DNA from 3 places in the Paraburkholderia sp. RL18-085-BIA-A genome. Region 1 is predicted to be linked to each of the others. Evidence: riboswitches for the same ligand, from Rfam matches in the RefSeq annotation. Region 1 holds a riboswitch; each other region holds the start of a gene.
What was found. Region 1 has a riboswitch for cobalamin ahead of P0D89_RS28250 (TonB-dependent receptor domain-containing protein). Riboswitches for the same ligand answer to the same signal wherever they lie in the genome.
Positions count from the first base shown of each region.

Region 1 (9,601 bases):
TGCGGCGAGGCCCAACAGGTCCAGCGCGGCGTGTGCGGCGGCGCGATCAGCAGTGCGCTCCCAGCCCCAGCCGCTCAGATGCGGAAACCGATTCAGCAGCACGATATCGAGCACGCTCGCGCTGAAGGCGTCGGGCGCGCTTTGCGGCATCAGCGCGCGGCGCTGCGCGAGCGGCAGCGCACGCCAGTCGGACACGCGCACGCCATCCAGTTCGACATGACCCGCCGCCGGCCGCAACAGACCCGCGAGCGTGGACAGCAGCGTGGTCTTGCCCGCGCCGTTCGGCCCGGCGACGCACCAGATCTCGCCCGCGTAGAAGGTGTGCGTGAACGCGTCGAGCAAGGTGCGCGCGCCGGCGCGCAAGGTCAGATGTTGCGCGCTGAGAGCAGGATGGGACACGGTGGCTGGTGATTGCATCATCGGCGCCTGCGCAACAGCATCCAGAGGAACACCGGCACGCCGACTATCGACGTGATCACGCCGACCGGCAATTGCGCCGGCGCGATCACGGTCCGCGCGATCAGGTCCGCGCCCATCACGGCGACGCCGCCGCCGAGCGCCGCGGCCGGCAGCAGCATGCGCTGATCGTTGCCGAACGCGAGCCGCAACATGTGCGGCACCACCAGGCCGACAAAGCCGATGGTACCTGCCGTCGTCACGGCAGCGGCCGCCGCGAGCGACGCCACCAGATACACGCGCAAGCGCAGCGACAGCACCGCGACGCCCAGCGCCTGCGCTGCTGCATCGCCACGCAGCAGCACATTCAGACGCGGCGCTGCCGGCACGATTGCCAGCAATGCAACGACGAGCGCGGCGAGCGCCGTCCACGGCATCGCGCCGCCGTTCAGATCGCCGGTCAGCCAGAACAGCATGCCGCGCAGACGGCTGTCGGGCGCGACGTTGAGCAGCAGCGTGATGAGCGCGCCCCACCCCGCCGCGATCACCGCGCCGGTCAGCAGCAAACGCGGCGACGTGTCCTGCGGCTCGCCGCGCCACAACTCGCGGCGCGCGAGGCCGAGCACCAGCAGGATCGACACGAAGGCGCCGGCAAATGCGCTGGCGTCGACGATCCACCACGCGCAGCCGGCGATCATCGCGACCAGCGCGAACGTCGCCGCACCGCCCGACACGCCCAGCACATAGGGTTCGGCGAGCGGGTTGCGCAACAGCACCTGCAACAACGCGCCGGCCAACGCGAGCAACGCGCCGCACGCGAAGCCCGCCACCGCGCGCGGCAAACGCAGCGTGCGCACGATCTCGCCGGCAAGATCGGACGATGCGGCCGACCCGGGCGGCAACACGTGCGACGGCAGCAGCGCCGCCAGCACGCGCCCAGGCGCGAGCGACACGCTGCCCAGCGCGAGCGACGCCATCAGCACGGCCAGCGCGATAACCGCGAGCGCGAGCCAGATCGCGGCCGCGCGCTTCGCGCTCATCACACGCAGGGTCGCGGGCAACGAGTCCGCATGATGGCTCATTCGCGCGACCTCAACACGGCGCAGCCATCACTGCTGTTGCCAACCAACCGTGACATACGCACCGCGTCCCGGCGAGTTATACGAGTAGGCCGTTTCATAGTCCTTGTTGAACAGATTCTGGATTTGCGCCACCACGTACCACGCTTTCGTGATGTTGTAGCGCGCCGACAGGTTCACGATGCCGTAGCCGCCCAGCTCGCCGCTGCTGTCCTCGCGCGGGCCGCTCACGATCCACTCGCCGCCGACGCGCCATCCCGCGATGCTGCGATTCACCGCCAGCGAACCGAAACGCCGCGCGCGCCGCAAGAGGTCGACATCGTTGTCGAGGTCGACGGGATTTTGCAGCGTCAGCGACGCGCGCACGTCCGTCTTGCCGACATGCCCGCTCCACGATCCTTCGAGCCCCTGCACCTTCGCATGGCCGACGTTTTCGGCCAGGTAGATGCCGGGCGTCACCTGCGCGTAGTCGATCAGATTCGAATAGCGTGTCTGGTATACGCTCACACGCATCACGCCGAGCGCGCTCGACGCGTACTGCAACGCCGCTTCGATCGAGTGGCTGCGCTCCGGCTGGATCGACGGATTGCCGCTGATCGGATAGTACAGATCGTCGAAGCTCGGCGCGCGAAACGAATCCGCGTAGCTTGCGGTTGCCTTCCAGTGCCCGGTGATGTCGAAACCGTAGCCGAGATAGTAACTGTTCGCCCCGCCGAAATCGGAATACTGATCGTGGCGCATGTTGGCCTGAATCTGGTTGCGCCCGAAGCGTCCCGTATAGCCGACGAAGGCCGAATCCACGTGACGGCCCGGCGCGGCGAACGTATCGGAGTCGAGGCTCTGGTCGAGATGCTCGTAGCCGACCTGCAGCTTCTGCTGCGCGGCGAACGCGAAATCGTTCTGCCACGTGTACTGGCGATTGTCGGTATCGAAGCGGCCGTTGTATACGCCGTTAGTGTTCGACACGCTGCGGTCGTCGCCTTCGGCGACGATGAAGCGCGTGGTCCACCAGTCGGTGAGTTTGCCGTTTGCGAACACCGACGCCTGGCGCACCTTGCTGTACAGGTTATTCAGATCGGTCGGCACGCCGTATGCGTTGTCGTAGCTGTCGTTGCCGTTCGACTGGAAGTAGTTGACGCCGGCGTCCCATCGGTCGTTGAACTGGTGACGCAACGAAGCCGAGATGCTCTCGTTCAGATAGCCGTTCGCGTTCGGATTGGCGTTGGGCGCCTGCTGTGGATCGAGCGACGAAAAGCCGTCGTCCTTCGTGCGCGCAAGCGAGATGCTGAAGGTCGTGCGGCCGTCTTTATCCAAGGCGCCGTTCATGCCCGCCTGCTGCGTCTGCGTGTGATAGCTGCCGTAGCCGACCGAAAAGTTGAAACGCGGCGGATGGTCGCCGCCCTCTTTCGTGAACACCTGGACCACGCCGCCGATTGCGCCCGACCCGTATAACGCGGACACGTTGCCGTTCACCACTTCGACGTGATCGATCTGGTCGAGCGGAATCTGCCCGAGTTGCGGCGCGCCGAGACTCACCGAATCGACCCGCACGCCGTCGATCAGCAACAGCGTTTGGGTTGACGACGCACCGCGCAAATAGACGCTCGCCGTCGATCCAGGGCCGCCTGTGCGCGAGATTTGCGCACCGGGTGCGAGTTGCAGCAAGCCGGGCAAGTCGGTGGCTGTGGTGTCGGCGATATCCTGCTGGTCGAATAGCGAGGTCTGCGGAATCGCATCCGCGAGCGCTTGCGGCCCGCGTTCCGCGGTTACCACGACTGGCGACAACACGATGGACGATGCATTCACGAAGTCGGCATCCGCGTCGTTTGCGGACGCGGACGAAGACGGCGTGACAGGTGCAGCCGGAGATGTGGACGCAGCAGCGGACGATTCGGAGGACGACTCAGCGGACGACGCAGCAGCCTGAGCATGCACGAGGAGCGGCAAGCCCGCAAAAGCGACCAATGTCGCGCGGGCGATGGGGCACAGCATGGGATGGCATTCCTGTGAATAGCGGGCGCGGCCCGCTTCCCCGCAGGCCGATGCATAACGAGGCAACCCACGCCATTAACATTTTTGCGGGGGGCGTACCTCTCCCTCTGGCCGGTATCCGGGCTGGCGACACATCGATCCCGCCTTCCCACGCGTAACGCGCAGTGGCACACTCGCATGTTGAACTTCGAACACGCGTCGGGATCGACTTGCATGACGAATGCGGTCGCTTACCGTTGCGGGGGCAGCGCAGTTTCGCGAGTTCAGTTCAGATGAACGGCGCGTTCTGCTTCCCGTTTAACTGCGCGCACTGTTGACAAGCGCGCGCGGGCACCAGAGTGCGCGCAGTTTATGAGCGGGCTCGAAATGCGTCAAGAAAGGTTAATCCACGCGCCATCTGTTTCTGTAAAGTGCAGGTTATTGTCCGATGGGCGAGTACTTTTTCATCATATGGTCGGCAAAAGCCTGCACAAAGCGATGTTGTTACGTCTCGAAACGAGACAATTGTCGGAACCTGCAATATTCCGCGCTAAAATGCGATGTCTTTAGAGGACGCAGCACATGCTCACCGAACTCGAATCACTCTCACAAAATATCGGCAAGCTGATTGCGATCAGCCAGCGCCATCATGAAGCGCGGCTCGCGCTCGAAGAGCAACTCGCCCAGTCGCGTGCCGAAGCGGAAACCACCCGTGCCGAACTTGCCCAGTTGCGCGAAGAGCGCGATGCACTGCAAGCGGAACGCGACACGCTGTCCGCCAAGATCGACGACGCTCAGGTGCGCCTGAATGCGATTCTCGAAAAACTGCCGCGCGCACGTGCGAGCAGCGAGCCGGATAACCAGCTCGATCTGCTCGAGCCCGCTCAGCACGCAGTCGAAGCGGAGAGCGACGTTACCCGCCACGGAGAAAACGCATGACCAGCAAGCAGATCGAAGTCTCGATTCTCGACGTGCCCTATCGTCTCGCGTGCTCGCCGGAAACGGAAGGCGCGCTGCTCGAAGCGGTCGCCCGCGTCGACGCCGAAATGTCGAAGATCCGCAATAACAGCAACGTGCGCGGCACGGATCGCATTGCTGTCATGGCTGCGCTGTCGCTGGCATCGGAACTGCTTAGGCTGCAATCCAGCGTTCGACACGGAGAAGCATTTCCCGCTGAAGAAATCCGGCGTACAATGCAGCAAATGAACGAACAACTGGGTACTGTGATCGAGCAGTACAGCATGCAGTAACTATCTGCCGGCCGGTCCCGAGATCGGCTGCGGATTCAAACGAAGTACGCGAGCAAGCCTCGGCAAACGTTTGAGTTCAATCGTTTAAGCTTCATCGGTTTAGCTTCCCTGCCTGGTTCGCCAAGGTCATATATTCCTTGAACCAATGCCATGTGCACGGTTGCGGAAATTTGTAGCACGGGTGTGCGCGTCACTCTGTCTGATGTACCCGAAGTGTTGCTAACTGCGACCAATTCTGAACCCCCGGTTCAGGATGCCGGCCTAGCGGCTAAGGCGGGGACCTTATCTGGAACGGCATCGGACTTCGGTCCGGTGCCGTTTTTCTTTGGGCGTCGGTTTTCCTGGGCGTCTCATTGGCGATTCATTAGGCTGCGATTTTCTTCCGCATCGTCTAACCTCTAACGTTCAATTCGATTCATGCGCTACTGGCTAATGAAGTCCGAACCGGACGAAGCAAGCATCGACCATCTTGCCAATGCACCGCATCGCACATTGCCGTGGACCGGCGTGCGCAATTATCAGGCGCGCAACTTCATGCGCGACGTGATGCAGGTCGGCGACGGCGTGCTGTTCTATCATTCGAGCTGTCCTGAACCCGGCATTGCGGGGCTGGCGGAAGTCTCGTCCACCGCTTATCCGGACCCGACCCAGTTCGACAAGAAGAGCCCGTACTACGACGCGAAGTCGTCGCAGGAAACACCGCGCTGGTTGCTAGTCGACGTGGTGTTCAAGAAGAAGATTCCGCTGATTCCGCTTGCCGCGCTGCGCGAGCATGAAGAATTGCGCGACATGCGCGTGCTCGCCAAAGGCAACCGACTGTCGATCACACCCGTGACCGAAGCCGAATGGCGCTTCATTACCAAGCGGCTCGTTTGACGTTCTACAACGTTGAACATTTTGGCGAGCGAGCCGTTACGGCTATCGGCTGGGGTGTCGCGAATGATCGCAGTGCGCGGCAATGAATCCACTAGCACCCGCAATCGTAGCAGCCGCAATGTCACGAGCGACGCCGCCTTAAAGGAACCCAGCCCGGATCGCACGCGCCTAACGAAGCGAACCGCAAACGTCGTGCCACGGCACGGTGTCCGCGTCCCTCGGGTACAACCCCGTTCAAGCAAGGAGTTCAGCCATGACGAAAACAACCGCACGGGCACTCGCACTCGCTCTCGCGTGCACCACGCCTGTCGCGCTCGCACTGACCCCGGCCATGGCGCGCGCGCAAGGCGTGATGCAGTCGCAACCCTCGGGCGTGCTGTCGCTGAACGCGCAGGCCAGCGCGGAAGTGCCGCAAGACGTCGTCAATATCACGCTGTTTTACGAGCAGGAAGCCAGCGACCCTTCCACGCTCACCGCCACGCTGAATCAGCGCGCCGATTCGGCGCTGCAGAAAGCGCGTGGCGTGAGCGGCGTGACGGCTCGCACGGGTTCGTTCTCGATCTTCCCGTCCACCGATCGCGACGGGCGCATCTCCGCGTGGCGCGGCCGCACGGAAGTCGTGCTCGAATCACGCGACTTCGGCGCGGCGTCGAAGCTCGCCGGCCAGATGGCCTCGATCATGCAGGTCGGCAACGTGCAGTTCTCGCTGTCGCCCGAAGCGCAGCGCGCCGCCGAACAGAAGCTCACCGGCGAAGCGATCAAATCGTTCCGCGACCAGGCTGCGTCATCGGCGCAGGCGTTCGGCTTCAGCGGCTATTCGATTCGCGAGGTCAACGTCAATCACAGCGGCGTGATGCCGCGTCCCATGATGATGATGAGCGCGCGCGCGATGAGCGCCGACGCCAAGGGGATGGCGCCGATGTCGCTCGAAGGCGGCACGTCGACGGTGACGGTCAACGTATCGGGCTCGGTGCAGATGAAGTGACGCGCGTGGTTTTGCGGCGGGATCCGCGCGCCGCTGTGCTGCTGTAAAAGACAACGCCACGGCATGCCGTGGCGTTTTTCGTCGAGCACTGGCTACGATAATCCGTAAAGCCCAGTCCTTAGCTCGCGCTAACCGCTTGCGCCGGTTCGCGGCGCGCACGGCGATACGACCACACCAGCATGCCGATGCCCGCGAGAATCATCGGCAGCGACAGCCATTGGCCCATGGAAAGGCCCATCGCCAGCAGGCCGAGGAAGTCATCCGGCTCGCGCGCGAATTCGACCGTGAAGCGCGCGAGACCATAGCCGATCAGAAACACCGCGGAGATCGCGCCCATCGGCTTGGGTTTGCGCGAGAAGAAGAACAGCACGAAAAACAGCGCAACGCCTTCGAGCGCGATCTCATACAGCTCCGACGGATGCCGCGGAAGCATGTGATATTGCGCGAACACGTCATTCAGATGCCATTGCGCGGCCAGTTGCGGATGCGCGGCGAGCCAGGTGGCGTCGTCGGGCGCGGCGCCGGGAAACAGCATCGCCCACGGCGCGGACGGATCGGTCACACGGCCCCACAACTCGCCGTTGATGAAATTGCCGAGGCGCCCCGCCGCGAGCCCGGTGGGCACCATCGGCGCGACAAAGTCGGTGACCTGCAGCCACGAGCGTTTGCGCTGATACGCGAACAGCACCATCGCGAGCGTCACGCCGAGGAAGCCGCCATGAAACGACATGCCGCCCTCCCACACCTTGAAGATGTCGAGCGGATGCGTGAAATAAAAGCTCGCCTTGTAGAACAGCACATAGCCGAGCCGGCCGCCGAGTATGGTGCCGAGCACGCCGTAGAACAGCATGTCGTCGATGTCCTTGACGGTCCAGCCTTGCGCGGCGACGTACGGCAAACGCAGCCGCAGCCGGCCGACGACGATCGCCGCGACGAACGCGACGAGGTACATCAGTCCATACCAGCGCACGGCGAGCGGCCCCAGATGAATGGCAACGGGGTCGAAATTGGGGTGAATGAGCATCGTGTTGTTATGGGCAGTTCAGGTTCAGAAGCGGAGTTGTCCAACGAATTTTCAGGGACGGCCTGTGGCTCGCGCCCGTTCGGTCCATGCATTTGACGGTGCGGCCCGCGATCCGTTCGCGGCGTCGCCGCTAGACACGCGGCGCGACGGACTGCGCGTCGCCGGTGGCGGCGTGCGAACGCACGATGTCGATGAAACCGGCCAGCACCGGACTCACCTCGTCCGTGCGCCACACCAGCCCCGTTTCGATCGCGGGCACCGACTCGGACAGCGGCCGGTACACGACGCCAGTGCGGCGCAGATTACGCAACGATTGCGGCACCAGTGCGACGCCCATGCCGGCTGATACGAGGCTCACGATGGTTTGCATCTGGATCGCCTCCTGGCCGATCCGGGGTGCGACGCCCGCCACGCCGTAGCAATCCATAATGATGTCATAAAAGCCCGGCGCCAATCGTCTGGGGAAGATCACGAGCGGCGCGTCGGCGACATCGCGCAGGCTGACCGGCGTATCCAGCCACTCGGCGCGCGGGTCGGAGCCAACGTCGGCCCCGGCGGCGCTGGCCACGCGCGCCGCCATCTCCGTCGACATCGCGATCACCAGCGGCTCGCGCGCGATCGGCAGCCACGACAGCCGCGCGCTGTAGCGCGACGGCAGCGGCGCGATCGCGAGGCCGGCGTCGATGCGCCCGGCTATCAGCTCGTCCACCTGCACGTCGCTGGTGGCCTCGGTCAGTTCGAGCCGCACACGCGGATGGCGTGTGCCGAAATCGCGCAGCAGCGCCGGCAACAAGCCATAGTCCGCGGTGGAAACGAACGCCAGCGACAACACCCCCGCCTCGCCGCGCGCGAGGCTCTGCGCGAGCGGCCGCAGGCCCTCGGCGCTCGCCAGCAGGCGCTCGACCTCCGGCAGCAGATCGGCGCCGACCGGCGTCAACTCGACCGAGCGCTTGGTGCGCGCGAATAGCGCGACACCGAGCGTCTCTTCGAGCGCGCGGATGGCTTGCGACAACGGCGGCTGCGTCATCGAAAGACGCGCGGCCGCCCGCCCGAAATGCTTCTCTTCGGCGACGGTGACGAAATAGCGCAACTGGCGCAGGTCAGGGGTGGCAGGCAGCATCATTAATACATTTTACGACCTAATCTCGGCTGAATAATATATTGGACACACGCTTCGCAAAACTCCATCCTTGCCCAGCGAGCCGGAACTACACTGAACTGACGCGCTGACGAGTCCGCGCAGCCCCTGCATGACGGCCAGCCCGCAGCCCGGCTCAAAACAAGACAGATTGGAGATCCCCATGGCATACAACCGTCGTTCGAAGAACATCACGCAAGGCGTGGCGCGTTCGCCGAACCGCTCGATGTACTACGCGCTCGGCTACCAGAAGGACGATTTCGACAAGCCGATGATCGGCATCGCCAACGGCCACTCAACCATCACGCCGTGCAACGCCGGCCTGCAACGGCTGGCCGACGCGGCCGTGGTCGCGGTCAAGCGCGCCGACGCCAATCCGCAGATCTTCGGTACGCCGACCATCTCGGACGGCATGTCGATGGGCACCGAAGGGATGAAATACTCGCTCGTGTCGCGCGAAGTGATCGCCGACTGTATCGAGACCTGCGTGCAAGGCCAATGGATGGACGGCGCGGTCGTGATCGGCGGCTGCGACAAGAACATGCCGGGCGGCATGATCGGCCTCGCGCGCATGAACGTGCCGGGCATCTACGTGTACGGCGGCACGATCCGGCCGGGCAACTGGAAAGGCGCCGACCTGACGATCGTGTCGTCGTTCGAGGCGGTCGGCGAATTCACGGCGGGCCGGATGTCGCAGGAAGATTTCGAAGGGATCGAAAGAAACGCCTGCCCGTCCACCGGTTCGTGCGGCGGCATGTACACCGCCAACACGATGAGTTCGTCGTTCGAGGCGCTCGGCATGTCGCTGCTGTATTCGTCGACGATGGCCAATCCGGACGAGGAGAAGGTCGACTCGGCGGCTGAATCGGCGCGCGTGCTGGT
Region 1 is NZ_JARESU010000051.1:24,600-34,200, forward strand. Features, by position in the region: gene P0D89_RS28240 (ABC transporter ATP-binding protein) at 1-417, opposite strand, end outside; gene P0D89_RS28245 (FecCD family ABC transporter permease) at 417-1,478, opposite strand; gene P0D89_RS28250 (TonB-dependent receptor domain-containing protein) at 1,506-3,467, opposite strand; cobalamin riboswitch at 3,560-3,820, opposite strand; gene P0D89_RS28255 (ATPase) at 4,029-4,385, shown strand; gene P0D89_RS28260 (cell division protein ZapA) at 4,382-4,696, shown strand; RNA gene ssrS (6S RNA) at 4,799-4,980, shown strand; gene P0D89_RS28270 (EVE domain-containing protein) at 5,114-5,572, shown strand; gene P0D89_RS28275 (SIMPL domain-containing protein) at 5,826-6,557, shown strand; gene lgt (prolipoprotein diacylglyceryl transferase) at 6,676-7,581, opposite strand; gene P0D89_RS28285 (LysR family transcriptional regulator) at 7,712-8,701, opposite strand; gene ilvD (dihydroxy-acid dehydratase) at 8,883-9,601, shown strand, end outside.

Region 2 (9,601 bases), on a different contig from region 1:
GCAGTCGCGCGCATGAAAGCGACGGCACAATAGGCCCGTCAGAATGTGCAGCAGGATAACCGCATCGCGGCCTGACGCAGCCGGATCATGAAGCCCCTGGCCGTCCGCAAGGGGATTGCTTTCATGTGAACGGCTTGAACATGGCACGGCTGGCCCGTTCCGCTTCGCGTGCCGCCTCGGCTGCGCGTTGCGCCTTCAGGCGCTTCTCTTCGGCCTGAAGCCATGCAAGAAACTCGCGCGCGGCCGTGAGCGAAATCAGCACCTCACGCTTGCCGAAGCGCGTTTCGTCGGGGCCGCGCCCGTTCTTCTTCAGCCGCTGGTAAAGCTGTCGGCTCATACGGCGATTCGCGCAGAACGCCGTTGTCGTCATGTACGTTTCGCGCGCATCTGTTTGTGGCCTCCTCCTGGGATTCATATCGGGACTGGCACGCACACGCAGCCCTGCTCAAAGCATGGAAAACACTGATGCGGCGCGATGAGTTCTGTCTGAACTTCGCGTCGCCGTTTTATGGCATGTCGCTATGGGAAGTGATGGACCGGGGCGAACTGGCGTTGCCCGAAGGTGCGCCGTCCTACATCGGTGCGCGTTCGGCTTACGCGCGCTGCTCATGGATGGGGTTACGTGCGACGGGATCGATCCGACCAAGGAAAAAGCCGCCGCGATAATGGGCATGGACGCGGCACTCTCCTCGCTCAAGCGCGAATGCGTGGAGAAGGGACCGGACTACAAAGAAGTGCAGCATCAGCGCGCGACCGAAATCCGGCTGATGAAGGAACTGGGGTTGACGCTTCCGGACTGTCCAGAAGCGTCGCGGTGGCCGAAGCCGGCAAAGTTGACGAATCACCACGGTCGAACTGATACCCGCTCCGGCCGCGCCACACGACGACGCCGAACCAGATCATCAATATAGCGAGCAAGGCGACCACGTAAAAGGGATTCATATCGTGTCGTGTCCTGCCCTGTTCAACGGCAATCGCAGGCAGTGCGCAGTGAAGCGAACAATCTGCGCAATGGGGAAAACAGACGCAACGGATTCAGGCGGAAATGGCTGTCGCGCGTAATGCCTGCGCGGCTGTGCAGATGCGTCACTTCAATCAGGGAAAAGGGGCTCATGGCAATCTCCGTAAGGACCTCAAAAATGTTCAATGAGAGGATATGTCAGGGATGTTCCGTCCAGGATCGGACTGATCAGAAACAACCGTGTCCCCCAATTCATGGACCTGCGGCAAGACAACGCATCAAGGCTTCGCGCTGAAAATCAGCACGAAGCCGCTGCCACCCGCTGAAGCAAACCTGCCTCAACCCGCCACACGCAAAACCACCAAGGTCTTTTTCGCATGCGAGTTAGCCGCGCCCATCCCTGAAGATGTTGCACAAAAAATGCGTGGGGCAGACTGCGAATCGCAGTGCGCGATTGAGCGAGTGCTGCAGGAAGGCTGGACCGAAGGGCCGCGCCGGAGGGGCGTCCCGCCCTGAATAAAGCATGTGCGGGGCTTGGGAAGATACCAGGTCGCGCTATAATGGCCCGCCAATGCCCACAGATTGCCCCAAACACGTTTTAAGGCCGTATTTCCGGCATCGAGAAACGCCGCAAAGGCGACCCTGACGTGGGTTTTGACATCGCCTGCAATGAACCCTTGGAACTACCCCGCAACTATATGCAGCGAGTCTGCCTGCGCTGCGCGCCACTGGTTCGACCGGAACGGCCGCGACGGACGATGACCTGCCAGCCAGGAGACCTGCCGGCGAGACTGTTCGTGCCAGCCAGCATCGGGCGGGGTGTGCCGATGCCGCAGCAATCCGCCTCGCGGCTTGCTCGGGCCGTCGCGCGACGCTAAACCCGGTGTCCTTCTTGACTCAAGCATCGCCCTCCACTGTTTTGCCCGACGCGGCTGCGACACCGCGGCTCTCGGCGTGTCCGGGGCTGCTGCGCATCGTCGCCGCGCGCGACGGCGGGATCTGCCGGATCAAACTGCCGGGCGGCGAACTGAGCGCGGACCAGGCGCGCGTCGTCGCCGATGCGAGCGCACGGCACGCGGCCGGGGTGGTCGAGCTGACCAATCGTGCGAACCTGCAAGTGCGCGGCGTGCGCAGCGGGCATGAAGCGGCGCTGATCGCGGAGCTGGTCGATGCGGCGCTTGGGCCGACGCCTCTGCGAACCACCGACGCTGCGGACCCTTCGAGCACCGCAGCGGCGAGCGCAGCGGACGACGTGCGCAACGTGATGATCAGCCCCGCAGCCGGACGCGACCCGTTCGCGCTGACCGATACGACATCGCTATGCGCGGAACTGCTGACGCTGCTGCAAAGCGAATCGCGTTTCGCGACGCTGTCGCCGAAATTCGCGCTGCTGCTCGACGGCGGTGAGCGTCTTGCGAGAATCGATCATCCGCACGATGTCTGGTTCGCGGCAACGGAAAGTCACGATGGCGTGCGATTCGTGTTCGGGTTGGCGGGTTGTCCGCCTGCGTTTGCACTCGCGCAAGAAAATGCGAGCGCGGTTGCCAATTCGCCTTCGCTTACCAAGGCGGCGATCGGCGCACAAAACGCGGCCACCCCAACCCACCATCAATCTCGCGTCAACGCCAAAGGCGCACTAGCTGCCGTACTGCCTTCGCAAGTTGCCGCTCTCTCTCGCGCGCTGCTGCATACGTTCCTCGACCTCGCGCCCGCCGACACCACCCGCATGCGTCACCTGCTCGCCACGCACGACGTCGACGCACTGTTGCAGCACGCCCAACGCTACGCCGACTTCCCGCTATCACGCGACGCAACGTTCACTGAATGGCGCCGCAGCACCCCAGCCGATCCCACACTTCGTCTAGGCGCGCACGCTCAACGCGTGTCAGGAACGTGGCACGCAGGCGGCCAACCGCCGCTCGGCCGTCTCGACGCCGCGATGCTGGAAGGCCTTGCCGCGCTCGCACAGCAACATGGCAATGGCACACTGCGCGCCACGCCCTGGCAAAGCGTGCTGCTGCCCGACATCCCGACGCACGCGCTGCCTGCCGCGCTGGCCGGACTGAACGCACTCGGCTTCACCTGCGATCCCGCGCAACCCATCGCGCGGCTAATCGCGTGCGCCGGTTCGAGCGGCTGCACAAAGAGTCTCGCCGACACCAAAGCCGACGCGCTGCAACTCGCCGCGCTGCTGCCCGCCAACGTCGACGTGCATCTGAGCGGCTGCGCACGCTCCTGCGCCGCCGCGCATTGCGCGCCGTACACGCTGCTGGCCGCCGCGCCCGGCCTCTACGACCTTTATCGACGCGACGGCCAGCCCGGTTTCGGCCAGTGCGTCGCGCACCAACTGACGATCGCGCAGGCCGCCGACATGCTCGACCACCTGTCCCGGAGTGACACAGATGCTTGATTACATACGCGACGGTCAGGAGATCTATCGCCAATCGTTCGCGACGATCCGCGCGGAAGCCGATCTCTCGCGCATTCCCGCCGACCTCGAAAAACTCGCGGTGCGCGTGATCCACGCGTGCGGCATGGTCGACGTGGTCGACGCGCTGCAGTTTTCCGCGCACGCGGGCAGCGCGGGCCGCACGGCGCTCGCGCAAGGCGCGCCGATTCTGTGCGATGCCGGCATGGTCGCGCAAGGCATCACGCGCGCACGGCTGCCCGCGCACAACGAAGTGATCTGCACGCTCACGCACCCGGACGTGCCGGCGCTCGCGCGCGAGCTGGGCAACACGCGCTCGGCCGCCGCGCTCGAATTGTGGCGTCCGCAACTGGCGGGCAGCGTCGTCGTGATCGGCAATGCGCCGACCGCGCTGTTTCATCTGCTCGACATGCTCGACGCCGGCGCGCCGAAGCCCGCGTTGATCCTCGGCTTTCCGGTGGGCTTTGTCGGCGCGGCAGAATCGAAAGCGATGCTCGCCGCGGACAGCCGCGGCGTGCCCTATGTGGTGGTGCACGGCCGGCGCGGCGGCAGCGCGATGGCCGCCGCCGCCGTCAACGCGCTGGCGACGGAGGTCGAATAAATGAGCGTGCAAGGACGTCTGTTCGGACTCGGCGTCGGCCCCGGCGACCCCGAACTCATCACGCTGAAGGCGCTGCGGCTGTTGAAGGCGGCTCCGGTGGTCGCGTACTTCGTCGCGAAGGGAAAGAAAGGCAACGCGTTCAGCATCATCGAAGCGCATTTGCACGATGACCAGCAGCATCTGCCGCTGGTCTATCCGGTCACGACCGAAGCACTCGAACCGCCGCTCTCGTATGAGGCGATCATCGCCGACTTCTACGACACCGCCGCCGGGATCGTCGCTGGTCATCTCGATGCGGGCCGCGATGTCGCCGTGATCTGCGAAGGCGATCCGTTTTTCTACGGCTCGTACATGTACCTGCACGACCGGCTCGCGCCGCGCTACGAAAGCGAAGTGGTGCCCGGAGTGTGCTCGATGCTCGGCGGCGCGGCGGTGCTCGGCGCGCCGCTCGTGTATCGCAACCAGAGTCTCTCGGTGCTGTCGGGCGTTCTGCCCGAAGATGAATTGCGCCGCCGTCTCGCCGATGCCGATGCCGCCGTCGTGATGAAGCTCGGCCGCAATTTCGACAAGGTGCGGCGCGTGCTCGGCGAACTCGGTCTCGCGCAGCGCGCGCTCTACGTCGAACGCGCGACGATGGGCAATCAGCGCATCGTGCCGCTCGCCGAAGTCGATCCGATGGCGTCGCCGTATTTTTCGCTGCTCGTCGTGCCGGGGGAAAAATGGCAAGGATGACGGCGCCCGCGATCGTGATTCTCGGCGCGGGCGCGTTACAAACCGCGCGGCGCATTCAGGCGCTGTATGTCGAGCGTGACGCCGGTGCGAATTGTCAGGTGCATGCGTTGCAAGGACGAGTCGACGCCGACGTGCCGTACACCGAACTCGGCGCGCACCTGTGCGAGCTGTACGCGCGCGGCACGCCGATCGTCGCGTTGTGCGCGGCCGGCATCGTGATTCGTTGCATCGCGCCGCTGTTGTCGAACAAGGGCATGGAGCCGCCGGTGCTGGCCGTCGCCGAGGACGGCAGCGCGGTCGTGCCATTGCTCGGCGGGCTGGCGGGCGTCAACGTGATGGCGCGCGAGATCGCCGCCGCGTTGGCGGTGCCGCCCGCGATCACGACGAGCGGCGAACTGCGCTTCGGCACCTGCGTGCTCAATCCGCCCGATGGCTACGCGCTTGCCGATATTGGACAAGGCAAACGCTTCGTGTCGGATCTGCTGGCGGGAGAAAGCACGCGCATCGAAGGCGACGCGCCGTGGCTCGACGACGCGCAGTTGCCGCGCTCCGCATCGGCGCGGCTCGCGATTCGCGTGACGCCGCGCGTGTGGAACGGGCGTGAGGACGAGTTGGTGATTCATCCGCGCAGCGTGGTGGCGGCGGTGATCGGTCCGGGTGCGGGTGCGGGTGCGGGTGCGGGTGCGGGTGCGGGTGCGGGTGCGGGTGCGGGTGCGGAGATCGTCGCACGCGTGCGTGACGCGCTGGATGCACACGGTCTCGCGCCGCTTTCTCTTGCGGCATTACTCGCTTCGTCCGATAGCATGGCCGACCCGACGCTGGCCGAAGCCGCCGCAAGCTTCAGCGTGCCGCTGCGCTTCGCGCAGACCCGCCCAGAAGATGGAGAACCGCCCGCCAACCTGCTGCATGCCGCGCTGCGCATCCCATACGAAACACTGCACAACGGCATCGACACAGGCGTCGCGCTGGCCTTGGCGCCGCTCGCAATCGACCCCGCCACGATCGGCCGTGCGCGCGGCCGTCTCACAGTGATCGGCCTGGGGCCTGGCACCGCGGACCTGATGGTGCCCGCCGCGCGCAAGGCGCTCGACGAAGCCACCGACATCCTCGGCTACGAGACCTACGTGAAAATGGCCGGCCCGTTGCGCACCAACCAATGCGTGCACGGCACCGACAATCGCGAGGAAATGCAACGCGCGCGGCACGCGTTCGAACTCGCGAGCGAAGGACGCTCGGTGGTGATGGTGTCATCGGGCGATCCGGGCGTGTTCGCGATGGCCGCCGCCGTGCTCGAAGCACTCGAAGCGTCGCAAAACCCAGCGTGGGCCGCCGTCGAACTGTCGATCGTGCCGGGTGTGTCGGCGGCGCTCGCAACCGCTGCGCAAGCCGGCGCGCCGCTCGGCCACGACTTCTGCATGCTGTCGCTGTCCGACAACCTGAAACCGTGGACCATCATCGAAAAGCGTCTGCGGCATGCGGCCGAAGCCGATCTGGTGATGGCGTTCTACAACCCGATTTCGCGCGCGCGTCCGTGGCAACTCGACAAAGCGCTGGACATCGTGCGGACCTACCGCCCGGACACGACCCCGGTGGTGCTGGGGCGCGACATCGGCCGGCCCGGCGGCACGCTGCGTACGCTCACGCTAGGCGAATTGCGTTCGTCAGACGTGGATATGCGCACGATGGTGATCGTTGGGTCATCGACCACGCGCAAATTCGCGAGCGGTATCGACGGCGCCGAGTGGGTGTACACGCCGCGCTGGTACGAGTGAGCCGGCACGCGCCGGCCCCTCGCCACTAGAAGCGAAACGCGTGCGCTACGCCGCCACCCTCAGGTCTTCGAGCGCCCGCTGCCGCACCCCTAGGTCGTCCCACAACTCCGGATGGCAAGTGAACACCAGAATCTGGTGGCGCGTCGCCGCGTCGATCAGCGCGCGTTTGATCGCGTCGCGCCGCGCGGCATCGGTATGAACCGCCGCGTCGTCGAGCATCAGCAGGGTCGGCCGGCCCGACGCCTTCAACAGGTCCGCATACGCGAGCCGCGTCAGAATGCCGAGCTGTTCGCGCGTGCCGAAACTCAACGCATCGAGCGTATCCGCGCGGCCATGGCGATCCAGCGTCGCGGGGCTCAGATCGTCGCCGAGCGCGAGCGTCGACTGCGGGAAAATCCGCTTCAGATAGTGCCCAAGCCGCTCGGTCAACGGCGCGCGCAGTTGCGCGAGCGCTGCGTCGCGTTCGTCGACCAGTACCTCGTCGAGCAGACTCAACGCGCTCGCCCGCAAGCTTAGTTCGTCCTTGCGGCGCGTGGCCTGCTCGACCCGCGCTTCGAGCGCCGCGAGGCGCTCGCCGAGCCCGGACGCCCCGACCGTCTCCAGCTGGCTGCGCAATTGCGCGATCCTCACCTGCCGCTCGTGCTGCTCGTTGCGCGCGAGTTCCGCCGACGCGCGATAGCGCTTCGCCTCGGCCGCCGGATCATCGAGACGCGCCGCGTCCAGTTCGCGTTCGCGCGCTTCGCGCTGCTTCCTCAACGCGTCGACCTGCACGCGCTGCTCGACGATTTTCGTCTGCCACTGCGTGCGGTTGCGACGATAAGCTTCGTCGTTCAACTGCGCTTCCTTGCGCTGCAACTGCGCGGCGAGCGATTCGGCGGTTGCGATGCCGGTCGATCTTTTTTCCGCCGCTTGCGCCAGCACTTTTCTCGCAGCCTCCAACGCATCGCGCGCAATGTCCGCGTTGCGGCGCGCTTCGTCGAGCGGCGGCGCGGCGGACACATCGGGCAAGCCGGCCAGCCGTTCGTTCGACGCCTGCAAGCGCGCAGCCGCCGAAGCCAGCGCGGTCCGCAGCGCGTCGATGCCTTGCGGCGCGTGCACGTCGAGAATCTTCGCCTGACTTTTCTGCTGGGCGATCAGCGTCTTCCACTTTTCGTGCCGCGCCTGCCCGTCGCCGAGCGACGCGACACCCAGCACCTGCAACGACTGCGCGTGCGCGGCTTCGAGCGACGCGAGTTCGGACAATTGCGCGGACAGGTCGGAGACACCTGGAATCACGCGCAATTCGCCGAGTTCGCCGAGAGCGATCAGCTTTTCGTCATCGACACGCAGCACGCCCTCGCCCGTGATCTGCGCACCGTCGACCGTCAGCACGCCGTTCAGCCGGTACTCGATGCGCGTCATCGCCGCTTCGGTGCGGGCGCGCAGCACGGTCAGCTCGCCATCGAGCGCGGCGAGGCGCTTGAGCTTCGCTTCGTCGATCTCGACGGCCGCGGCGTCGCGCGCGGCTTCGAGGACCGCGTCGTTCGCCTTGCCCGCGGCGGCGATCGCCGCGTCGAGCCGCTCGCTCTCGGTGCGATAGAAACCGATCTGGCTACGCAAGTCGGCGGCAGTCACAGCGGCGTTCGCCAGTTCGAGCGCGCGGTTCGCATCGATGGATGCCTGCTCGAATTGCGCGACGCCGGTCGCCGCTTGCGCATGCTCGGTCTGCGCGGCCGACACGTTGGCCCGCGCCGCATCGAGTTGCTGGCGATCGCGCGCGACGACTGCTTCGAGTTCGGCGGCGCCCTGCTCCTGCTGCAGGGACAGCGCCAACTCGGCCTCGCTCACCTGCAGCGATTGCGCCAGTCCGTGCAGACTGCGTTCGAGCTCCGCGGCGGCATCGGCGCGCTGCTGCGCGAGTACGGCTTTCTGTTCGTGAAGCTCCCACGGACGCTTGCGCTGGGTGTCGTCGAACGCTTCCTGCCGCGACGCGAGCCGCGCGATGTTCTCTTCGAATTGTTGCCGCTGCTGTTGCAGTTCGTCGCGCTCGGCAATCGACGCGGCCAGCGCCGTTTCGGCTTCGGCCAGCGGCCCGGTGGCCTTCTGCGTGCGCGCCGTCAACAGTTGCCGCAACTCGCGCTGCACGGCGGCGATCAATGCATCCTCGCCCGCCGATTCGCTGCCGCCCGACAATTGCGACAGCGCATCGCGCAGATACTGCGCCGCATGCCCCGTCGAATCGCGCAGCGCCTGCGTGCCGCCTTGCTGGACCCACAGGAGCCCGGGCACGCCCGCGTTCTCCGCCTTCAGCGGCCCGCGCGCGGCACGCGAAAAACCGAGCAGCGCGGCGAGCTTGTCCTCGGCTTCGTCCTCGCCGAATACGGCTTGGCCGATCCGCAGTTCGCAGCGCTGACGCGTGACGAATTGCTTCGAGAGCCGGCACTGAACGCCGTCCAGATCGAAGCTCACTTCGACCGACGGCTGCCCGCTCGCCTTGCCCCAAGGCAGCAGATCTTTCAGATGCGAGGCCTTGTAGCGTTCGAGAAACACCGCGCGCACCGCTTCGGCGACCGTGCTCTTGCCCGCTTCGTTCGGGCCGGTGAACAGATTGAGACCGGGCTGCAGATCGTCGATGACGAGCCGTGCGCCGAACTGCTTGAACTCCTGGATCGCAATACTTTGCAGCTTCATGCGGACCTCGCTTCGCGCGGCAATTCACGTTGAAAACGCGCCAGCAGCAACAGGGCTTCGGCCGCGCGCTTGACCTGCTGCGGATCGGATTGCGGGTCTTCCTGCAAGCCGCGCAGCCGCGCCACCACTTTCGCGAGGTAGCCGCTTTGCGCGCCGAGTTCGGCCAGGTCGTCGGCGGTGGGCAGCACTTGCAGGGCGCTCAGATCGACGCGCAGCGCCCGCACACGCGCGCGGGTTTCTTCGACCGCGACGTGCAACGCTTCGGCGTCGGCCAGCGCGGCGGTGCCGCTCACGCTCACGCGCAGCACGTCGTGATTGCGCAACGCCGCGAGCCTTGCCTTGAGCGCGTCCACATCGGTCGGCACCGAAATCGTTTCGTCCCAGCGATGCCATTGATATTGACCGACCCGCACCGCTTCGACCCGCGGCGAGGCGCC
Region 2 is NZ_JARESU010000017.1:50,053-59,653, forward strand. Features, by position in the region: gene P0D89_RS14610 (hypothetical protein) at 122-337, opposite strand; gene P0D89_RS14615 (hypothetical protein) at 965-1,114, opposite strand; cobalamin riboswitch at 1,558-1,762, shown strand; gene P0D89_RS14620 (ferredoxin-like domain-containing protein) at 1,845-3,371, shown strand; gene P0D89_RS14625 (precorrin-8X methylmutase) at 3,364-3,990, shown strand; gene P0D89_RS14630 (precorrin-2 C(20)-methyltransferase) at 3,991-4,722, shown strand; gene cobJ (precorrin-3B C(17)-methyltransferase) at 4,719-6,494, shown strand; gene P0D89_RS14640 (AAA family ATPase) at 6,540-9,164, opposite strand; gene P0D89_RS14645 (metallophosphoesterase family protein) at 9,161-9,601, opposite strand, start outside.
Region 2: it holds a riboswitch for cobalamin, as region 1 does, so the genes downstream of both, P0D89_RS14620 (ferredoxin-like domain-containing protein) here and P0D89_RS28250 (TonB-dependent receptor domain-containing protein) in region 1, are expected to answer to the same signal.

Region 3 (9,601 bases), on a different contig from region 1:
GCGCGTTGGGTCACGACTACGCCCCCGAGACTTCCCCCGTTCGGGAGCTGCCACGAGGGGCAATCGACATGATTACGCTTGCCGCGGCGGTCAAAATCGCCGAAGCTTTCGAGTCACGCAAGGGGTGGCCCTTGCGACGTTTCTCCGTACGCAGATCCCGATGTCCGAATTTGACCATCGATAGGCCAGCGCCCAAAATTGAGACTGCCCCAAGGGTACCGACGTACACCCGTCGCATGCGATGCCAGTGCTCGTGAAATGCGCACTCGCCACGTTTCCGTTCGATGCGCCGCCAGACTGGCGCGTCAAACTCCAGCAGGAAAAGGCGAACGGTGTGCCGACGGTGATCTCGGTGAAGCCGCTGCAACCGTAATGCGCGGGTGCTATTCCGGCGTCGCGTCGGCTTGCGGCCAGCGGTTTTCGAACACACAGTCGGCAAGCGGCAGGCGGCTCGCCCAGCGCTCGGTTTCCAGCATCGGCGCGCTGTAAAACTGGTCGACGTGGCCGAGGCACAGAATCGCCACTGGCCGCGCGCCCTCGGGCATCTGCAGCAGCGCGTGAACCGCGTCGACGTCGAACAGCGACACCCAGCCCATGCCGAGGCCTTCGGCGCGCGCGGCTAGCCACATGTTCTGGATCGCGCACGCCACCGACGCGAGGTCCATCTCCGGCAAGGTGCGGCGCCCGAAGATGTGCCGCTCGCGCCCGTCCATCAGCGCGATCACCAGCAGTTCGCCGCACTCCAGCATGCCTTCCACTTTCAGCTTCATGAACTCGTCGCGGCGTTTGCCGAGCGCGTCGGCGGTGGCGAGCCGCTCGCTTTCGACCGTCGCGTGCAAGGCCGTGCGCAGCGCCGGGTCCGTGATGCGCGCAATCCGCCACGGCTGCATGAAACCGACGCTCGGCGCGTGATGCGCCGCGTCGAGCAGCCGCCGCAGCACGGCGGGATCGACCGGATCGGGCACGAAGTGGCGCATGTCGCGGCGCTCGTAGATGGCGCGATAGACGGCGTCGCGCTCGGAGTCGTTAAAAGGCTTCGCCATGGAACAGGGCGGCCGTGAAGGCCGGGTTGGAGGGCCAATAAGCATGCATGTAAGTCGCCACGATCGAGCCCGCGCGGTACACGGCCTCGCCGGGCGCATCGCTGTGCGCGCGGGTGGCCGAACGCAAGGGCGCGAGCGGGGTGTTCAGCGTCGAGTAATGAAACGTGTGCCCGGTCAGCGGTCCGTGCAGGCTGTCGATCTGCTGCATGCCGAGCGCGGTGAAGCGTGTTTGCATCCTAGCGTGGCCGGGCAGCAGGCCGAGCATCGGCGTGCTGGCGCCCTGCGTGTCGGTCAGCTGGTCGAGCAGGTAGAGCATGCCGCCGCATTCGGCGACGAGCGGTTTGCCAGCGGCCGCATGCGCGCGGATCGACGCCGCGCTGCGCGTGTTGGCGGCGAGCGTGCTCGCGTGCAGTTCGGGGTAGCCGCCAGGGAGGTAGAGCGCGTGGGCGTCGGCGGGGAACGCTTCGTCGGCGAGCGGCGAGAAGTAGTCGATGTGCGCGCCGAGCGCTTCCAGCAGCGCGACGTTCGCCGGATAGATGAACGAGAACGCGGCATCGCGGGCGATCGCGATCCGCTTGCCTTCCAGCAGACGCGGCAGCATTGGCGGCACGGGCGCGCCGAATTCGACCGGCGGCGGCAACGCGGCCAGCGCGATCGCCTCAAGCGTATCGGCGGCGCGCGCGAGGCGCGCGTCCAGATCGTCGATCTCGGCCGCCTGGTGCAAGCCGAGGTGGCGGTCGGGCAACGCGATTTCATCGCTCGCCGCGATGTATCCGCACCAGCGCAGCTCGGGCGGTAATGCTTCCTCGAGCATTTGCGCGTGCCGCGCGGAGCCGACGCGATTCGCGAGCACGCCGTAAAACGGCACCTGCGGCCTGAAGTGCGCGAGCCCGAACGCGACCGCGCCGAAAGTCTGCGCCATCGCCTTGGCGGAGATCACCGCTAGCACCGGCACGCCGAAGGCCGTGGCGAGATCGGCGCTGCTCGGCGTGCCGTCGAACAGGCCCATCACCCCTTCGATCAGAATCAGATCGGCTTCGGCCGCCGCCCGCGCGAGCAGGTTGCGGCACGCGGCTTCGCCGACCATCCACAGATCCAGCGACAACACCGGCGCGCCGCTCGCACGTTCGAGGATCATCGGGTCGAGAAAGTCCGGCCCGGTCTTGAAGACCCGCACGCGCCGCCCCAGCCGCCGGTGATAGCACGCGAGACCGGCGGTGATCGTGGTCTTGCCTTGCCCCGAAGCGGGGGCGCTGATGAAGAGGGCGGGGCACGCTGACATCGCTCAGAACTCCACGCCGCGCTGCGCTTTTACGCCTTGCTCGCGGTACGGATGCTTGACGATGCGCATTTCGGTGACGAGGTCGGCGGCTTCGATCAACGCATCCGGTGCGTGACGGCCGGTCACCACCACGTGCAGCATCGGCGGGCGCGCGTTCAGCACCGACAGCACTTCGTCGAGCGGCAGGTATTCGTACTTCAGCACGGTGTTCAGCTCGTCGAGTATGACCATCTGGTACTCGCCGCTTTCGATCATCCGGCGCGCTTCGTTCCAGCCTTTGCGCGCGGTGGCCATGTCGGCATCGCGGTTCTGCGTGTTCCAGGTGTAGCCGTCGCCCATCGTGACGAAATCGCAGTTGGCGATCGCGCCGAGGAAGTCGCGCTCCGACGTATGCAGCGCGCCCTTGATGAACTGCACGACGCCCAGGCGCATGCCGTGGCCGAGCACGCGCACGGCCATGCCGAAAGCGGCGGTGGTCTTGCCTTTGCCGGTGCCGGTGTTGACGATCAGCAGGCCTTTTTCGACGGTGGCGCTGGCCTGCTTCTTCTCATGGCCTTCGCGCCGGCGCTCGGTCATGCGTTGATGCGATTCGGGATCGGTCTTCATCGAAGGTCCTGTTGGTGAGTGTCGATGTTGTCTGGCGATTGGTGGCCGGTGTGGGCGGCGGTCGTGGCGATCGCCACGGTGACGCCGGCGTGCAGCGTTTTGGGTACGAGGAGGCGAGCGCGAGCCGAGACGGGCGCGTCCGTTGCGGTCAGCGGAGTTCGCGTGTCGGATGCATCAGGCGTGGCATACGCGGCGCCCAGTTCGGCCGATGCGGCGAGCAACGCGCATGGTTCGCAGACCCCATCCACGCCGAGATGGTCGCGCACCACCGCCGATGGGTTTGCTACTGCCATCGCTGCGATCCGCTCACGGCTGAACAATTGCAGCATCAGTGAATGACGCGCGCAGAACGCGAGTAGACCTGCCTCGTCGGCTTTGGTATCGACCGAGGCGACTACGCTAATCTGATCGAATGCACGTGCGCCGAGCGCGGCGCGCACCGCCGCTTCGATCTGCTCGGCCGAACTGTGCAAGCGGCAACCAATGCCGACGCTCAGCGTTTTCATTGGCTGCCCGTTCCGTGCGTCTGGACGGGGGCTACCGCATCAGCGGCGTGAACCTCGACCCCATCAGCCTCTTCGGCGTGCGCCGCTGCCCGCGCCAGCGCGAGCGACGCCACGCCGCCGATCACCACGATCGCCGGCGAGCCGAGTCCGGCGCGCGCGACGGTGTCGGCAAATTCGCCGAGCCGCGCGAGCACGTGACGTTGCCCGGGGCGCGTCGCCGACTCGATCGCCGCGCACGGCGTGTCGCCGCCCATACCGGCCGCGAGCAACGCGCCGACGATCTCGGCGAGCCGCCGCATGCCCATGTAGATCACCAGCGTCATGCGCGTGGCGGCGAGCGCGGCCCAATCCGGCTCGCCGCTGCCCGCGCCGTGTCCGGTGACGAACACCACGCCCTGCGCGTAGTCGCGGTGCGTGACCGGAATGCCGATCGCCGCGGGCGCCGCGATCCCCGCCGTGACGCCGTTGATGACTTCCACCTCGATGCCCGCCGCGTGCAGCGCCTGCTGTTCCTCTCCGCCCCGGCCGAATACGAACGGATCGCCGCCTTTCAGCCGCGCGATACTGCGTCCGGCGCGCGCATGCTCGAGCATCTGCGCGACGATGCCGGCCTGCGGCGTCGACGGATGCCCGCCGCGTTTGCCGACGTAGACGACCAGCGCATCGGCGCGCGCGAATTGCAGCACGTCGGGATTCACCAGATCGTCGACCAGCACCACGTCGGCTTGCGCGAGCGCGCGGGTCGCCTTCAGCGTCATCAGTTCGACGTCGCCCGGGCCCGCGCCGATCAGCCACGCGCGCGTCATCGCGGCGTGCATGGCGCGCGCCATGGCGTGACTGACGGGAACAGGCAAAGTGCGAAGAAGCGCCGGACGGCGGATATCGAGGTCATGCGGTGCCACGGATTCGGGCTCGACGAGCAAGCGGCTTGCAATGCTTTCCCCGGGAAAACACCAGCCCACGCGCGACGTCGTGCATCAGCGCCTTCACATCCGTCCCTCGCGGATTCCGGCGGCCGGCGGCGTGACGTTCGCCGCCTCCGCGTCTGGCCGGTATCCGGGCTGGCGGCCTCATGCGCTTTGCCTTCCCGTCCGGTTCGTCGGACAGTGGCATTGAAAACGCATGCGCGGCGCAACAGAAATGAATCTGGCGTCGCAGGTCGCTTACCGTTGCGGGGACAGCACAGGTTGAGCGCATCTCGCGCGGCCTGTTTCCCGTTTAACTGCACACGCGAATGCATGTGCGGGCACCAAACGCGCGCATACGATAGCACATGGCGCCCCGCCCGATAAGCGCGCGAGGCGGGCGTTTCCTTGACGGCGCAAGGCTGCGGGCCTACACTCGCACGCACTTTGGTGCTCGTGTGCGCGCTCGTGCGCATGCAGTTAAACGGGAAACAGGGTGCCCGCCTGCTTTGGACCGGGCCAACCTGTGCTGCCCCCGCAACGGTAAGCGAAAAGCAGCGCCGGCTTCATCGCCAGGTGCCGCGGAGCCGGCTTCGATGTCCACGCGCAAGGCCGCGTCGGCATATCACCACTGGGCGAGAAATCACTCGCCCGGGAAGGGGAAGCGGCGCTTTCGCCAGCCCGGATACCGGCCAGAATACGCAGGACGCTCGTCGCGGGGATGCGACGGCACGTTCATGATCTCATTCCCACTTTCTGCGCGTTTTTCCGCGCTGTTACGCGTTTTTTAAGTTGTGGCGGCAACGCCGTCGTTCGTCCCCGTATGTCGTGTCGTGACGGTTCCGGCTTGCAGCGCGTGCGCCCCGCGCAGCTTCGCCGCGCCGCCTCATGCAGGCAAGCGGGCACACACGCCGGCACGCTGGCGCAACGCCTACGGATGGACCTCACGATGCAAACTCAAATGCGCAAGATCCCCGTCACCATCGTCACGGGCTTTCTCGGCAGCGGCAAGACCACGCTGCTGCGGCACATTCTTCAGCATGCGGGCGGCAAGCGCATCGCGGTGATCGTCAACGAATTCGGCGAACTCGGCATCGACGGGGAAATCCTCAAGGGTTGTGGGATCGGTTGCGACGAAAACGGCGTCGAGACCGAAGGCCAACTGTATGAACTCGCGAACGGCTGCCTGTGCTGCACCGTGCAGGAAGAGTTCTTCCCGGTGATGGAACGGCTCGTGGAGCGCCGCGAGCAGATCGATCATGTGCTGATCGAGACTTCCGGGCTCGCGCTGCCCAAGCCGCTGGTGCAGGCGTTCAACTGGCCGCAGATCAAGAACAGCTTCACCGTCGATGCAGTCGTGACGGTGGTCGACGGCCCCGCTTCCGCAAGCGGTCAGTTCGCCGACAACCCCGTTGCGGTGGATGCGCAGCGTAAGGCCGATCCGAATCTCGACCACGAGTCACCGCTGCACGAGTTGTTCGAAGATCAGTTGTCCGCGGCCGATCTGGTGATTCTGAACAAGACCGATCTGCTCGACGATGCGCAGCAAAGCGCGGTCGAAGCCGTGATTCGCGAAGAAATTCCGCCGCAGGTGAAGATCGTGCGCGCGCATATGGGGCAGCTCGATCTGCACACGCTTCTGGGTCTCGAAGCGGCCTCGGAAGAAACGATCCACCTGCGCCACGATCACCACGGTTCCGCCGACGACGCCGATCATCACCACGACGAATTCGATTCAGTGGTCGTGCATGCGAACGCGCCTTCGCGTGAAGCGGTGATCGCCGCGCTGCAAGGCCTTGTCGAAACGAACACGATTTACCGCGTCAAAGGTTTCGCGGCATTGCCGGGCGCGGCGATGAGGCTTGTGATTCAGGGCGTGGGGCGGCGCTTCGATAGTTACTTCGACCGGCGCTGGCTAGCTGGCGAAGGCACGCAAAGCCGCTTCGTGCTGATCGGCGAAGACCTCGATCGGGCCGCGCTGCAACGCGCGTTCGATACGGCGCTCGGCATGTGGTCGAGCGCCGAAGCACGCGAGGCGTAAGCGCTCATGCATCTGCTGCGCACCACGCCGGGCGGCTTTGTCGACGATACGCAAGGCGTGATCCGTATCGATCAGCAGCCCGCCGATATCGTGGTGCTGAGTTCCGCCGACACCACGCTGTCATTGCTCGCGAGCGTGTTCCCGCGGCTGGGCGAGGGCTGCCCCAGCGTGCGGCTCGCGAACGTCACGTATCTGCGGCAACCGGCCTCGGTTGACTTCTACGTCGAGGACGTGTTGCAGCACGCGCGCGTGGTGGTAGTCGATCACCTCGGCGGCGAAGCGTACTGGCCGTATGGCATTGAACAGGTCGTCGCGCTCGCGCAGCGCAAGCAGCAGACGCTCGCGATGTTTTCCGGCGACTTGCAGGAAGATCCGAACCTGCTCGCGCGCAGCACCGCCGACGCCGCGCTGTGTCATCAGCTGTGGCGCTATCTGCGCGAAGGCGGTCCGCAAAATGCCGAGGCGTTTCTGCGCTGTATCGCGCATCGCGCGTTCGGCTGGGGGCGCGAGCCTGCGCAGCCGCGCGCGTTGCCGGCCGCGTCGCTCTACCATCCCAAACACGATACGCCGACCATCGCCGACTGGCAGGCGCGCTGGCAGCCGGGTGCGCCCGTCGCGGCGATCCTGTTCTACAAGGCACATCTTCAGGCGGCCAACACAGCGGTGTTCGACGCGCTGATCGACGCGCTCGAATCGCAAGGTCTCAATCCTTTGCCGATCGCAATCACGTCGCTGAAGGACGCGGTGAGCCGTGAAATCGTGCAGACGCTGTGCGCGCAACACGAGGTCGCGCTGGTGCTGAACACGACCGCGTTCGCCGCGTCCGCGATCGACGACCCCGAGCCGCTCGCGCTCGCTGGCGACGCGCCGGTGTTCCAGGTGATCCTGAGCGGCGGCAATCGCGACGACTGGCTCAAGGACAACCACGGCCTCAACTCGCGCGATATCGCGATGCATATCGCGCTGCCGGAAGTGGACGGCCGCATCATCACGCGCGCGATCAGCTTCAAAGGGCTCGCCTATCGCTGTCCTCATACCCAGGTCGATGTGGTCCGTTATCAGCCGGACCTCGAGCGTGTGGGCTTTCTCGCGGAACTGAGCCGCCGCTGGTGCCGTCTGCGTTCGCTCCATAACGCGGACAAGAAGCTCGCGTTGATTCTGGCCAACTATCCGATGAGCGAAGGGCGCATCGGCAATGGCGTGGGGCTCGATACGCCGGCGTCGGTGGTCGGCATCCTGTCGATGCTGCGCGACGAGGGCTATCGTCTCGCGCAATTGCCCGCGGACGGCGACGCGCTGTTAAAGAAGCTCACCGAGGGCGTGACCAACGATCCGGTGGTCCGCGATCTGCGCCCCGCGCTGCAAAGCCTCGCGCTCGACGACTATCTGACGCACTTCAACGCATGGCCCGCCGCTGCGCGGCACGCATTGAACGCACGCTGGGGCGCGCCCGAGCAGGACCCGACGTTGCGCCGCGGCCGTTTCATGATCGCGGGCTGGCGCTGCGGGCAGGTGTTCGTCGGCATCCAGCCGTCGCGTTCGCGCGAGCAGGGCGATTACGCGAGCTATCACGACGCCGAGCTGGTGCCGCCGCATGCGTACCTCGCGTTCTATTTCTGGCTGCGTCACCAGTTCGGCATCGACGCGGTCGTTCATGTCGGCAAGCACGGCAATCTCGAATGGCTGCCCGGCAAGAGCGTCGCGTTGAGCGATGCGTGCTGGCCCGATCTGATTCTCGGGCCGATGCCGCATCTGTATCCGTTCATCGTCAACGATCCGGGCGAGGGCAGTCAGGCCAAACGCCGCGCACAGGCCGTCATCGTCGATCACCTGATGCCGCCGCTCACGCGCGCGGAAAGCTATGGGCCGTTGCAGGACCTCGAGCGCCAGGTCGACGAATACTATGAAGCGCTGATGGTCGATCCACGCCGCTCGAAGCTGTTGCGGCGCACGATTCTCGCGACCATCGTCAAGCACAAGCTGCACGAGGAGCTGAGCCTCGCCGCGCCGAACGGGCTAGACGACGAGGACACGCTGCTCACGCGCGTCGATGCATGGCTGTGCGAGTTGAAGGAAGCGCAGATTCGCGATGGCTTGCACACGTTCGGGCAGTCGCCCGGCGGGGTGCAGCGGCGCGACACGCTGCTGGCGTTGGGGCGTTTTCCGGTCGGCGATGGGCGAGGCGGCAAGGCCGGCTTGATCGACGCGCTGGCGCGCGATCTGCGCATGGACCATCTGTTCGATCCGTTGTCGGTGGACTGGTCGGCAGTGTGGGAAGGCCCGCGTCCCGAAGTGTTGCAGCAGGCGAGCGATGCGCCCTGGCGGCATTGCGGCGATACGCGCGAGCGGCTGGAGCTGCTGGCTACGCAGTTGTTGAGCAGCGTGTGCCGCGATCGCCCCGATGTGGACGACGCGCCGTGCCCGACATCACGCGTGACACCGCCAGCCGGCACGTTGCCGCAAGCGGAGCAGGTCATCGCGCGTTTGCGCGACGATGTGCTGCCGCGGCTCGACGCATGCGGTCCGCAGGAAATGCTGCAACTGAAGCGCGGCCTCGAAGGACGTTTCGTACCGCCGGGACCGAGCGGTTCGCCATCGCGCGGGCGGCCCGACGTGCTGCCCACCGGCCGCAATTTCTATTCGGTCGACACGCGCGCGGTTCCCACGCAAGCCGCGTGGTCGCTCGGACTGAAATCCGCGCAGCAGTTGATCGAGCGGCATCTGCAGGAGCACGGCGATTATCCGCGCGCGATCGGACTCTCGGTGTGGGGCACCGCGACGATGCGCACCGGCGGCGACGACGTCGCTCAGGCGCTCGCGCTGCTGGGCGTGCGGCCCAAATGGGCGCCAGGCAGCCATCGTGTGACCGACTTCGAGATCATGCCGATCGAGGCGTTCGACCGGCCGCGTATCGACGTCACGTTGCGCGTGTCGGGGTTCTTTCGCGACGCGTTTGCAAACGTGATGCACCTGTTCGACGCCGCCGTCCAGGCGGTCGCCGAACTCGACGAACCCGAAGCGCTGAACCCGATCCGCGCGCGCGTGCAGCGCGAACGCGATGCGCTCGTCGTCCGTGGCATGGACCCCGCCGAGGCGCGCAAGCGCGCCGGCTGGCGCGTGTTCAGCGCGAGGCCCGGCGCGTATGGCGCGGGTCTGCAGGAGATGATCGACACGCGGCAATGGCAAACCGATGCCGATCTGGCCAATGCGTACCAGGC
Region 3 is NZ_JARESU010000158.1:3,749-13,349, reverse strand. Features, by position in the region: gene P0D89_RS44925 (hypothetical protein) at 248-373, shown strand; gene bluB (5,6-dimethylbenzimidazole synthase) at 384-1,043, opposite strand; gene P0D89_RS44915 (cobyrinic acid a,c-diamide synthase CobB) at 1,027-2,325, opposite strand; gene cobO (cob(I)yrinic acid a,c-diamide adenosyltransferase) at 2,329-2,931, opposite strand; gene P0D89_RS44905 (cobalamin biosynthesis protein) at 2,928-3,437, opposite strand; gene cobA (uroporphyrinogen-III C-methyltransferase) at 3,434-4,243, opposite strand; cobalamin riboswitch at 4,468-4,706, opposite strand; cobalamin riboswitch at 4,774-5,053, shown strand; gene cobW (cobalamin biosynthesis protein CobW) at 5,292-6,383, shown strand; gene cobN (cobaltochelatase subunit CobN) at 6,390-9,601, shown strand, end outside.
Region 3: it holds a riboswitch for cobalamin, as region 1 does, so the genes downstream of both, cobW (cobalamin biosynthesis protein CobW) here and P0D89_RS28250 (TonB-dependent receptor domain-containing protein) in region 1, are expected to answer to the same signal.